DNA from 3 places in the Acidovorax facilis genome. Region 2 is predicted to be linked to each of the others. Evidence: predicted binding sites of a transcription regulator. Region 2 holds the regulator's gene; each other region holds the start of a gene.
What was found. Region 2 encodes NrdR, which represses ribonucleotide reductase genes. Its sites were predicted from a motif close to CACNANATNTNGTG; they were not measured.

Region 1 (3,239 bases), 840 kb from region 2:
GCATGGTCAGCATCTTGCGCCACATGTCGGTGGCCTGCACCGTCTTGGCGGGTTTGATCTCGCCGCGCGCGGCCTTCTCTTCGTAGGCCACATAGGCCTTCTCGAAGTCGGCGCCGAACAGATCGTGCAGGTCGGGCACGTTGGAGGGCGAGAACAATGTCCAGGTGCCCTTTTCCATCACGCGGCGCATGAACAGGTCAGGGATCCAGTTGGCCGTGTTCATGTCGTGCGTGCGGCGGCGGTCGTCGCCAGTGTTCTTGCGCAGTTCCAGGAACTCTTCGATATCCAGGTGCCAGGTTTCCAGGTAGGTGCAGACGGCGCCTTTGCGCTTGCCGCCCTGGTTCACCGCCACAGCGGTGTCGTTGACCACCTTGAGGAAGGGCACCACGCCTTGCGATTCGCCGTTCGTGCCCTTGATGTGGGAGCCCAGGGCGCGCACGCGGGTCCAGTCATTGCCCAGGCCACCAGCAAACTTGGACAGCAGGGCGTTTTCCTTGATCGATTCGTAGATACCATCCAGGTCGTCGGGCACCGTGGTCAGGTAGCAGCTGGACAGCTGCGAGCGCAGGGTGCCGCTGTTGAACAGCGTGGGGGTGGACGACATGAAGTCGAAGGACGACAGCACTTCGTAGAACTCGATTGCGCGGGCCTCGCGGTCGGTTTCATTGAGTGCCAGGCCCATGGCCACGCGCATGAAGAACGCCTGGGGCAGTTCGATGCGGGTTTTCTTGACGTGCAGGAAGTAGCGGTCATACAGGGTCTGCAGGCCGAGGTAGTCGAACTGAAGGTCGCGCTCGGCCTTGAGCGCGGCGCCCAGGCGGTTCAGGTCGTATTGCTTGAGCAGGCGCTCGTCCAACAGCTCGTTGTCCACCCCCTTCTGGATGAAGGCGGGGAAATAGTCCCTGTAGGCCTGGCCCATGTCGCTCTGGGCGACCTCGCGTCCCAGCACTTCGCGCACGATGGTATGCAGCAGCAGGCGGGCCGTGGCATAGGTGTAGTCAGGGTCTTTTTCGATCAGGGTGCGGGCGGCGAGGATGGACGCCTTGTAGACCTCGTCCATGGGAACGCCGTCATACAGGTTGCGCATGGTCTCGGCGACGATGGGCGCGGCCTGGATGTCGGCGCCGAGGTTGGCGCAGGCCGATTCGATGAGCCCGTGCAGGCGCAGGATGTCCAGCTGCACGCGTTGGCCGTTGTCGATCACGTTCAACATGGGGGTTGCGGGCGCGAGCTGTTCCTGGTGGTGGGCACGCTCTTGCGTGCGGCGCTCGCGGTACAGAACATAGGCCCGGGCGACTTCGTGGTGTTCGCCGCGCATCAGGCCCAGTTCAACCTGATCCTGCACGTCTTCAATATGGAAGGTGCCGCCACCGGGACGCGAGCGCATGAGGGCGCGGACCACATTCTGGGTGAGCGTGTCCACCACCTCGCGCACGCTGGCGGAGGCGGCGCCCTGCGTGCCGTGCACTGCCAGAAATGCCTTCATCATCGCCACCGCAATTTTTTGCGGCTCAAAGGGAACGACTGCTCCGTTGCGGCGAATGATCTGATAGTGCGCCAGCGAGTTACCCGCCGCTGCTGGTGCGGACTGGGTGTTTGGGGCCTCGGGGGAGGCGGCATGGGGCGTGGAAGGCGTGTTCAAAGCAGCTTGCATGGGGGGTCCTCTTCTGTGGGCTGTCTGGGGTGTGGTGCGCGGCCTGGATGCCGTCGCAGCGTGTGAGTGGTGCGGCGGACTACTGTCTGGCGCACACTATATATGGTGTGTCACATGCATTCAAGACACTACCGGTAGTGTACCGTCGTATTGCCCTCAGAAAAACGAAACAGCATGTCAGCGGCGCCGCAGGGCCTTCTGCTGACCCCGCCGGAACCCGTTGCCCCTGCGGAAAAGCAGGGCGAAAACCTCGCAAACACAAGCGTTTCGAGCGGATTTTCTGCGCGAGGCCGCGTGGTGTCTGGGGACGCGACGATGTGCAAATGCACATAGAAAAAAGTCGCTGAATGTGGCGCTGCCACAGCGCCCTCAGCGAGCGGCTTGAATGTCAGGCCAGGTGGCTGCCGGAAAACGTTGCATGGGCCAGTTCAGTGCTTTTTGTACCTGCGCCCAATCGAAGCCGGAGCCTGGGTCCTGCTTGCGCCCGGGCGCGATGTGCTCATGCCCTGCGATGTGTTCAATGGGGTAGCGCTGTTCGATGTCCTGGCAGAGCGTTGTCAGGGTCTGGTACTGCGCGGGTTCGAACGCAAGCCCTTCAAGGCCTTCCAGTTCAATGCCAATCGAGTCATCGTTGCACTGGCTGCGGCCACGGTAGGCCGACTGGCCAGCATGCCAGGCCCGAAGATCACAGTCCACAAACTGCCAAAGGGCGCCGGTGCGGTCAATGAAGAAATGCGACGAAACGGCCAAACCACGGATGCTCTGGTAGTAGGGGTGTGCGTCCCAGTCCAGCGAATTGGTGAATAGCTGTTGCACCGCATTCCCGCCATATGTGCCTGGCGGCAAACTGATGGAATGCACCACGATCAGGTCGATGGAGGAACTTGCCGGGGCAGGGCGCACACCATGGTTGGGGGATTCCAGCCTAGTTGCTGCACGGTGCCATCCACCGTCCCAAGGCGTTGATCTGCCTGGTGCCGCGTCAGCCGATCTCGTCATGCGGGTCCTGGTCATTGGGGACGGCGATGTTCAGCCGGGCGATGCGGTAGCGTATCTGACGCAGGCTGATGCCCAGCCGGGCTGCGGTGGCGGTTCTGTTGAAACCCGCTTCGCGCAAGGCTCGTATCAGAATGTCCCGCTCCTGCTGGTCCAGCCAGGCCTGAAGGTCATTGGGCAGAGGGACCGAGCAGCCCGTGCTGGCGGCGGGCTGTGGTGATTGGTAGGCAGGCTGCGCCTCGGTGTGGTTGGGGAGGGTGGGGGCTGGTAGCGTCCGCGCCACCAATGGGGCGGGGGTGCCAGAGGGCCAGTCCACATGCAGCTCGTCTCCGTCGCTGAGTGCCACGGCCCGGTGCAACAGGTTTTCCAGTTCGCGGACGTTGCCGGTCAGGGGGTGTGCGGCAATGGCTTGGAGCGCATGCTCTGTCAGAGAAGGCACTGGCATGCCAGATTCCTGGGCGATGCGCGCCAGAAGTGCGGCACACAGCACAGGCAGATCTTCACGCCGCTCGCGCAACGGGGGGATCACGATTTCGATCACGTTGAGCCGGTAATAGAGATCCTGGCGGAAGCGGCCCGATTGCACGTC
Region 2 (3,239 bases):
CATGGTGCTGAACGGCACACCGCTGCACGACGATGCGCAGGTGCGCGTGGTGATGAGCAGCTACCTGGACAGCGGCGGGGACAACTTCACCGTGCTGGCCGAAGGCCGCGACCGCCTGGTGGGCGGGCTGGACTTGGACGCGCTGGAGGCTTACTTCCGAGCCCACAGCCCGGTGCCGGTGCCCGCCACTGACCGCATCACGCGCGGGGCCCGCTGAGGCGCGTGCTGGTTCTTAGCTGCGCCCCGGGCGCATTGCCGCCAGCCAGCGCAGCGGGTTGAATCCTGTCACCAGCCCGGTGGCCACCAGCACCAGCGCCCCGCCCCACACCATCCCGGGGCCCAAGGCCTCGCCCAGAAAGATGTGGCCCCAGGCCACACCGAACAGCGGGATCATGAAGGCCGAACTCATCGCTGCCACGGGCGAGACATGTTTGAGCACCCGCAGGTTGAGCCAGTAGGCCAGGCCCGAGGTCACGATGCCCATCACGGCCACCGCAGCCAGTGCCCCCGGTGTGAAACGGGCCTCGGGCAGGCTCCACGCAGCGCCCGGCAGCAGCAACACCAGCGCGGCGGCGTGGATGCCTGCGGCGATCGACAACGGGGACATTCGCGTCGTGGCGCGCTTCATCCACGTCGTAGAGATGCCATAGCACGCAGACGCTGCAATGCAGGCCGCCGCGGCCATCAGCAAGGCAGGCGTGGGCTCCACGGGCCCCAGCTGCACGATCAGCGCCACCCCCGCAAAGCCGCAGACGCAACCCAGCCACTTGCGCGTGCTCAGTGTGTCCTCCTTCATCCACGCGGCGGCAATCACGCCAAAGGGCACGGCCATGGTGTTGAGCAGTGAGCTGTAGCCGGCGGGCAGGTGCAAGGCCGCCCAGGCATACAGCAGAAAAGGCAGTGCGACGGTGAGCGTGCCCAGCCCGAACAGCTCGCGCCAATGGCGCCACGGCCAGGGTTCGTTGGCGACCCGCATGATGCCCATCAGCGTCAGCGTGGCCAGCCCAATGCGCAGCGCGGCCATCACGTTGGGCCCGAGCACGGGGCTGGCAATGCGGATGAAAAGAAAGGAGGCGCCCCACAGGGCGGACAGCAGCACCAGCTGCAGGAAGTGGCGGGTTTTCACCGGGCGCATTGTGGAGTACAAGCGACTCACGCGCTGGCTCGCACCAAGCCAGTTTTCAAGCCAAATTGGCACCTAGCGTTTGTCCAGAAAGCGCGGGCAGCTATTAATTTTGGAGCATTTTGCGGTGTAGCACGCGCGACAGCGCCCGCCCGCACAGGTCCACATGCGTCGCCCGTGGATGTGGGTGCTACTCTATTTATAGCTGTTAGCGCTTGTGTGATAACCGCTGGAGGCCAAAATCGCCTGAGATCGTCCGGCCCTGTAGCCGGCACCGGTGCAGACAGCAATACGAAGGCTTTTACTTGCGCACTTCGTCGACCATGGCGCGGAAGTCGTCGATGTCTTCAAAGCTGCGGTACACGCTGGCAAAGCGGATGTAGGCCACCTTGTCGAGCTTCTTGAGCTCGCGCATCACGAGCTCACCAATGCGGCTGGAGATCACCTCGCGCTGGCCCAGGTTGAGCAGCTTTTCCTCGATGCGCTCGATGGCGCTGTCGATCTGGTCGGTGCTCACGGGGCGCTTGCGCAAAGCCAGGTTGAACGAGGCGAGCAGCTTGCCCCGGTCGTATTCAATGCGGCGCCCGTCCTTCTTGACGATGGCCGGGAAGTTCACTTCCGGCCGCTCGTAGGTGGTAAAGCGCTTGTCGCACGCGCCGCACTGGCGGCGGCGGCGGATGAAGACCCCATCCTCAGACACCCGCGTTTCAACGACTTGCGTCTCGAGGTGGCTGCAGAAGGGGCACTTCATGGTTTTCGGCTGTGGATTTAGCCGTAGACGGGGAAGCGGGCGGTCAGGGCATTGACCTTGGCACGCACCGCAGCGATGTTGGCTTCGTCGCGCGGGTTGTCCAGCACGTCGGCGATCAGATTGGCCGTGATGCGGGCCTCTTCTTCCTTGAAACCGCGCGTGGTCATGGCGGGGGTGCCGATGCGCACGCCGCTGGTCACCATCGGCTTTTCAGGGTCGTTGGGGATCGCGTTCTTGTTGATGGTCATGTGGGCGGCGCCCAGCACGGCCTCGGCTTCCTTGCCGGTGATGCCCTTGGCGCGCAGGTCCACCAGCATCACGTGGCTTTGCGTGCCGCCGCTCACGATGCGCAGGCCGCGTGCGGTCAGCGTCTCTGCCACCACCTTGGCGTTCTTCGCTACTTGCTCCTGGTAGGCCTTGAACTCGGGTTGCAGAGCTTCCTTGAAGGCCACGGCCTTGGCGGCGATCACGTGCATCAGCGGGCCGCCTTGCAGGCCGGGGAAGATGGCGCTGTTGATAGCCTTTTCGTGCTGGGCCTTCATCAGGATGATGCCGCCACGGGGGCCGCGCAGGCTCTTGTGCGTGGTGGAGGTGACCACGTCGGCGTGGGGCACGGGGTTGGGGTACACACCAGCTGCGATCAAGCCAGCGTAGTGGGCCATGTCCACCATGAAGATCGCACCCACGTCCTTGGCCACCTTGGCAAAGCGCGCAAAGTCGATGTGCAGGCTGTAGGCCGATGCACCGGCGATGATGAGCTTGGGCTTGGTCTCGTGGGCCTTCTTTTCCATCGCTTCATAGTCGATGGCTTCGTTGGCGTCCAGTCCGTAGGAGACCACGTTGAACCACTTGCCCGACATGTTCAGCGGCATGCCATGTGTCAGGTGGCCGCCTTCGGCCAGGCTCATGCCCATGATGGTGTCGCCGGGCTTCAGGAAGGCCAGGAACACCGCCTCGTTGGCAGAGGCGCCGCAGTGGGGCTGCACGTTGGCGGCTTCGGCGCCGAAGATCTGCTTGACGCGGTCGATGGCCAGTTGCTCGGCCACGTCCACATGCTCGCAGCCACCGTAGTAGCGCTTGCCGGGGTAGCCTTCGGCGTATTTGTTGGTCAGCTGCGTGCCCTGCGCCCACATCACGGCGGGGGAGGCGTAGTTCTCGCTGGCGATCAGCTCGATGTGGTGCTCTTGCCGGGCGTTTTCAGCCTGGATGGCGGCAAACAGTTCGGGGTCGGTTTGTTCGACAAGAATATTGCGGTCGTACATGATTGGCAGTCCTATGAACTTGTGTCCCTTGAAACAAGGGCTGCCCAGGCGAACGGCTGAACGCAGGAGGGATAAACCCCGTGCGGCACGCTTCCCAGTGGTT
Region 3 (3,239 bases), 2.2 Mb from region 2:
ACGCGCTCGCCCATGTACAGGTGCAGCACGGTACCGCCGGTGTATTTGCCCTGCAGTGCCTCCTGTCGCATCAGCGCCTCGAACGGGTCGTCGGTGAAGCCCACGGGCAGTTGCGACGAGTTGGTGTAATAAGGCTGCTCGGATGTGCCCGCCTGCAGGATGGCGGGCCAGCGCTTCTTGTCTTCCTTGGCGAAGCGGTAGGTCGTGCCTTCGGCAGGCGTGGCTTCCAGGTTGTAGAGGTGGCCGGTTTCTTCCTGGAAGGCGGTCATGCGCTCGCGCACGTGGTCGAGCAGGCGCACGGCAAACGCATGGCCCCATTCGCTGGTGATGTCGTGCTGGTCTGCCGTGAAGTTGCGCACCATCTCATTGATGCCGTTCACGCCCAGCGTGGAAAAGTGGTTGCGCAAAGTGCCGAGATACCGCTTGGTGTAGGGGAACAAGCCCTGGTCCATCAACCGCTGAATCAGCTTGCGCTTGGTCTCCAGGCTTTGTTTGCCCAGCTCCAGGAGGCGGTCCAGCGCGGCAAACAGACCGGCTTCATCGCCCGCATGCAAATACCCGAGGCGTGCGCAGTTGATCGTCACCACGCCCAGGCTGCCCGTCTGCTCGGCGCTGCCGAAGAGGCCGTTGCCACGCTTGAGCAGCTCGCGCAAATCCAGCTGCAGGCGGCAGCACATGGAGCGCACCATGTTCGGCTCCAGCTCGGAATTGATGAAGTTCTGGAAGTACGGCAGGCCGTACTTGGCCGTCATCTCGAACAGCAGCTGCGCGTTCTCGCTCTCCCACGGAAAATCTTTGGTGATGTTGTACGTGGGGATGGGGAAGGTGAAGACCCGGCCCTTGGCGTCGCCCGTGGTCATCACGTCGATGTAGGCGCGGTTGATCAGGTCCATCTCGGCCTGCAGCTCGCCATAGCTAAACGGCATCTCCACGCCGCCGATCACCGGCACTTGCTCGCGCAGATCGTCAGGGCATGTCCAGTCAAACGTGAGGTTGGTGAACGGTGTTTGCGTGCCCCAGCGCGAGGGCACGTTGAGGTTGTAGACCAGCTCCTGGATGCACTGGCGCACAGCGGCGTAATCCATGGCATCGATGCGCACGAAAGGCGCCATGTAGGTGTCGAACGACGAGAACGCCTGCGCGCCCGCCCACTCGTTTTGCAGAGTACCCAGGAAGTTCACGATCTGCCCCACGGCGGAACTCATGTGCTTGGGCGGCCCCGCCTCCACCTTGCCCGGCACGCCGTTGAGCCCCTCGTGCAGCAGCGTGCGCAGCGACCAGCCCGCGCAGTAGCCGCTGAGCATGTCGAGGTCGTGGATGTGGATGTCGCCGCTCCTGTGCGCCTCGCCGATCTCGGGCGTGTACACGTGCGAGAGCCAGTAGTTGGCCGTGACTTTGCCCGCCACGTTCAGGATCAGCCCGCCCAGCGAGTAGCCCTGGTTGGCGTTGGCGTTCACGCGCCAGTCGGCACGCGTGAGGTATTCGTTGATGGAGCTTTCCACATCGACCAGCGTCTGCCTGTCGGCGCGCAGCGTGGCGTGCTGCTCGCGGTAGACGATGTAGGCGCGCGCGGTGGCCAGGTGGTTGGCGGCGATCAGCGTCTGCTCGGCCACGTCCTGGATCTGCTCGATGGTGGGGGCCTCGCCCTGGAAGCGGTGGATGAGCACCTTGGTGACCTGGGCGGTGAGCAATGCCGCTTCGTCGGCGCCGTATTCACCCGAGGCCTGCCCGGCGCTGGCCAGCGCGGCGCGGATGCGTTCGGCATCAAACGGAACGCGCTGGCCGCTGCGCAAAACGACTTCGCGGGGCAAGGTGGCAAGGGTGGACGCCATGGGTTCGACCAATCTGTGGAACGGGTTAAAAACACTACCTATGGTGTCCACGATACCCATCAAACACTATAGGTAGTTTGATTCAACACAATCGAGGCGGTAAGCAGGGGTAAAAAACGCCGGCACAGGGGCCGGCGGAAAGGAAGGTGCCGTCAGGCCCTACCGATGGATCAGAGGTGCATGCGCAGGCATGCAGTGGGGTGCAGGAGGGTGCTGCTCAATGGCAGGCGGTGGCTTCTTCCTCCTCGATGCGCGGATAGAAGTCATGGTCTTCGCGCTGCATGCGCTCGAACACACGGCGCAGCACCACGTTGGCCTCGTTGCGAAAGCCCTGGGCATCGCGGCGCACGCCCTCGGCGGTGTTCCAGCGGCGTGCAAACGCGTCGTAGGCGCTGGCGATCGATGCCATCTCGCTTTGGTACTGGCGGCCCAGGCGCGCCAGTTCGGCGTTGCCGCCGCGCTGCAGTGCGGGGTACAGCACCTGGTCTTCCACGGCCAGGTGCAGCTTGATGGTGCCGCTCATGGCCACGATGCCCTGCGCGATGGCGCTGGCATTGGCCTCTACGCCCGCCTGGGCCAGGGCGCGCAAGGTGGCGATGCTGCGCAGAATGTCAGTGTGCTGGTGTTTGAATTTGTCGAGGTTCATGGTCAGTCCTTGTGGGCAAACGGTGTGTGAGCGCGGTGGCCGCTTGTGGCAGCCGCCGCGCACAGTGCATTTCAGCGACGGGCCTGTGCCAGGTAGGGGCCCGCTTGCGCCGGGGCGCGCGAGCCGAACAGCCCGCTCACCACCTGCCAGGCCATGGCCAGCGCGCCGACGATGAAGACCACGTCGCCAAAGGTGCGCACCCAGCGCAGGGTCTGCATGAAGGGCTGCTGCATGAAGGCTTCGCCCCGGGCGTACCACAGGCCTTCGGTCACGCTGGCGTGGAACTGGAACAGGCCGATGGGCAGCAGGCTGGTGGCAATCATCAGCACCAGGCCCGCGTTGAGCCACCAGAAGCCCGTCTTCATGAGCCGTTCGCTGAACACCAACTGCGGCCGGATGTAGCGCAGCACCAGCAGCGTGAAGCCCAGGGCGAGGAAGCCGTAGACACCGAACAGGGCGGCATGGGCGTGCACCGGCGTGGTGTTCAAACCTTGCAGGTAGTACAGCGCAATGGGCGGGTTGATCATGAAGCCGAAGACGCCCGCGCCCAGCATGTTCCAGAAGGCCACGGCCACGAAGCACATGAGGGGCCACTTGAGGTTGGCCATCCACTTCGCGCGGTGCTGCAGGCGCCAGTGTTCCCAGGCCTCGTGGCCCAGCACCACCAGGGGCACCACTTCCAGCGCGCTGAACGATGCGCCCACCGCCATCACCGGCGTGGTGGTGCCCGCAAAGTACAGGTGGTGGAAGGTGCCGGGCAC

Region 1: a site for NrdR is predicted at 1,749-1,762, ahead of ACQ4MJ_RS01250 (ribonucleoside-diphosphate reductase subunit alpha). Genes of this name have one in related genera too.
Region 3: a site for NrdR is predicted at 1,865-1,878, ahead of ACQ4MJ_RS20360 (ribonucleoside triphosphate reductase). Genes of this name have one in related genera too.

Annotation. Positions count from the first base shown of each region.
Region 1 is NZ_CP192460.1:273,202-276,440, forward strand. It holds gene ACQ4MJ_RS01250 (ribonucleoside-diphosphate reductase subunit alpha) at 1-1,654, opposite strand, end outside; gene ampD (1,6-anhydro-N-acetylmuramyl-L-alanine amidase AmpD) at 2,024-2,653, opposite strand; gene ACQ4MJ_RS01260 (sigma-54-dependent transcriptional regulator) at 2,637-3,239, opposite strand, start outside.
Region 2 is NZ_CP192460.1:1,115,261-1,118,499, forward strand. It holds gene ACQ4MJ_RS05060 (bifunctional metallophosphatase/5'-nucleotidase) at 1-217, shown strand, start outside; gene ACQ4MJ_RS05065 (DMT family transporter) at 233-1,135, opposite strand; gene nrdR (transcriptional regulator NrdR) at 1,425-1,874, opposite strand; gene glyA (serine hydroxymethyltransferase) at 1,892-3,136, opposite strand; ZMP/ZTP riboswitch at 3,172-3,239, opposite strand, start outside.
Region 3 is NZ_CP192460.1:4,444,223-4,447,461, forward strand. It holds gene ACQ4MJ_RS20360 (ribonucleoside triphosphate reductase) at 1-1,832, opposite strand, end outside; gene ACQ4MJ_RS20365 (hemerythrin domain-containing protein) at 2,050-2,478, opposite strand; gene ACQ4MJ_RS20370 (nitric-oxide reductase large subunit) at 2,550-3,239, opposite strand, start outside.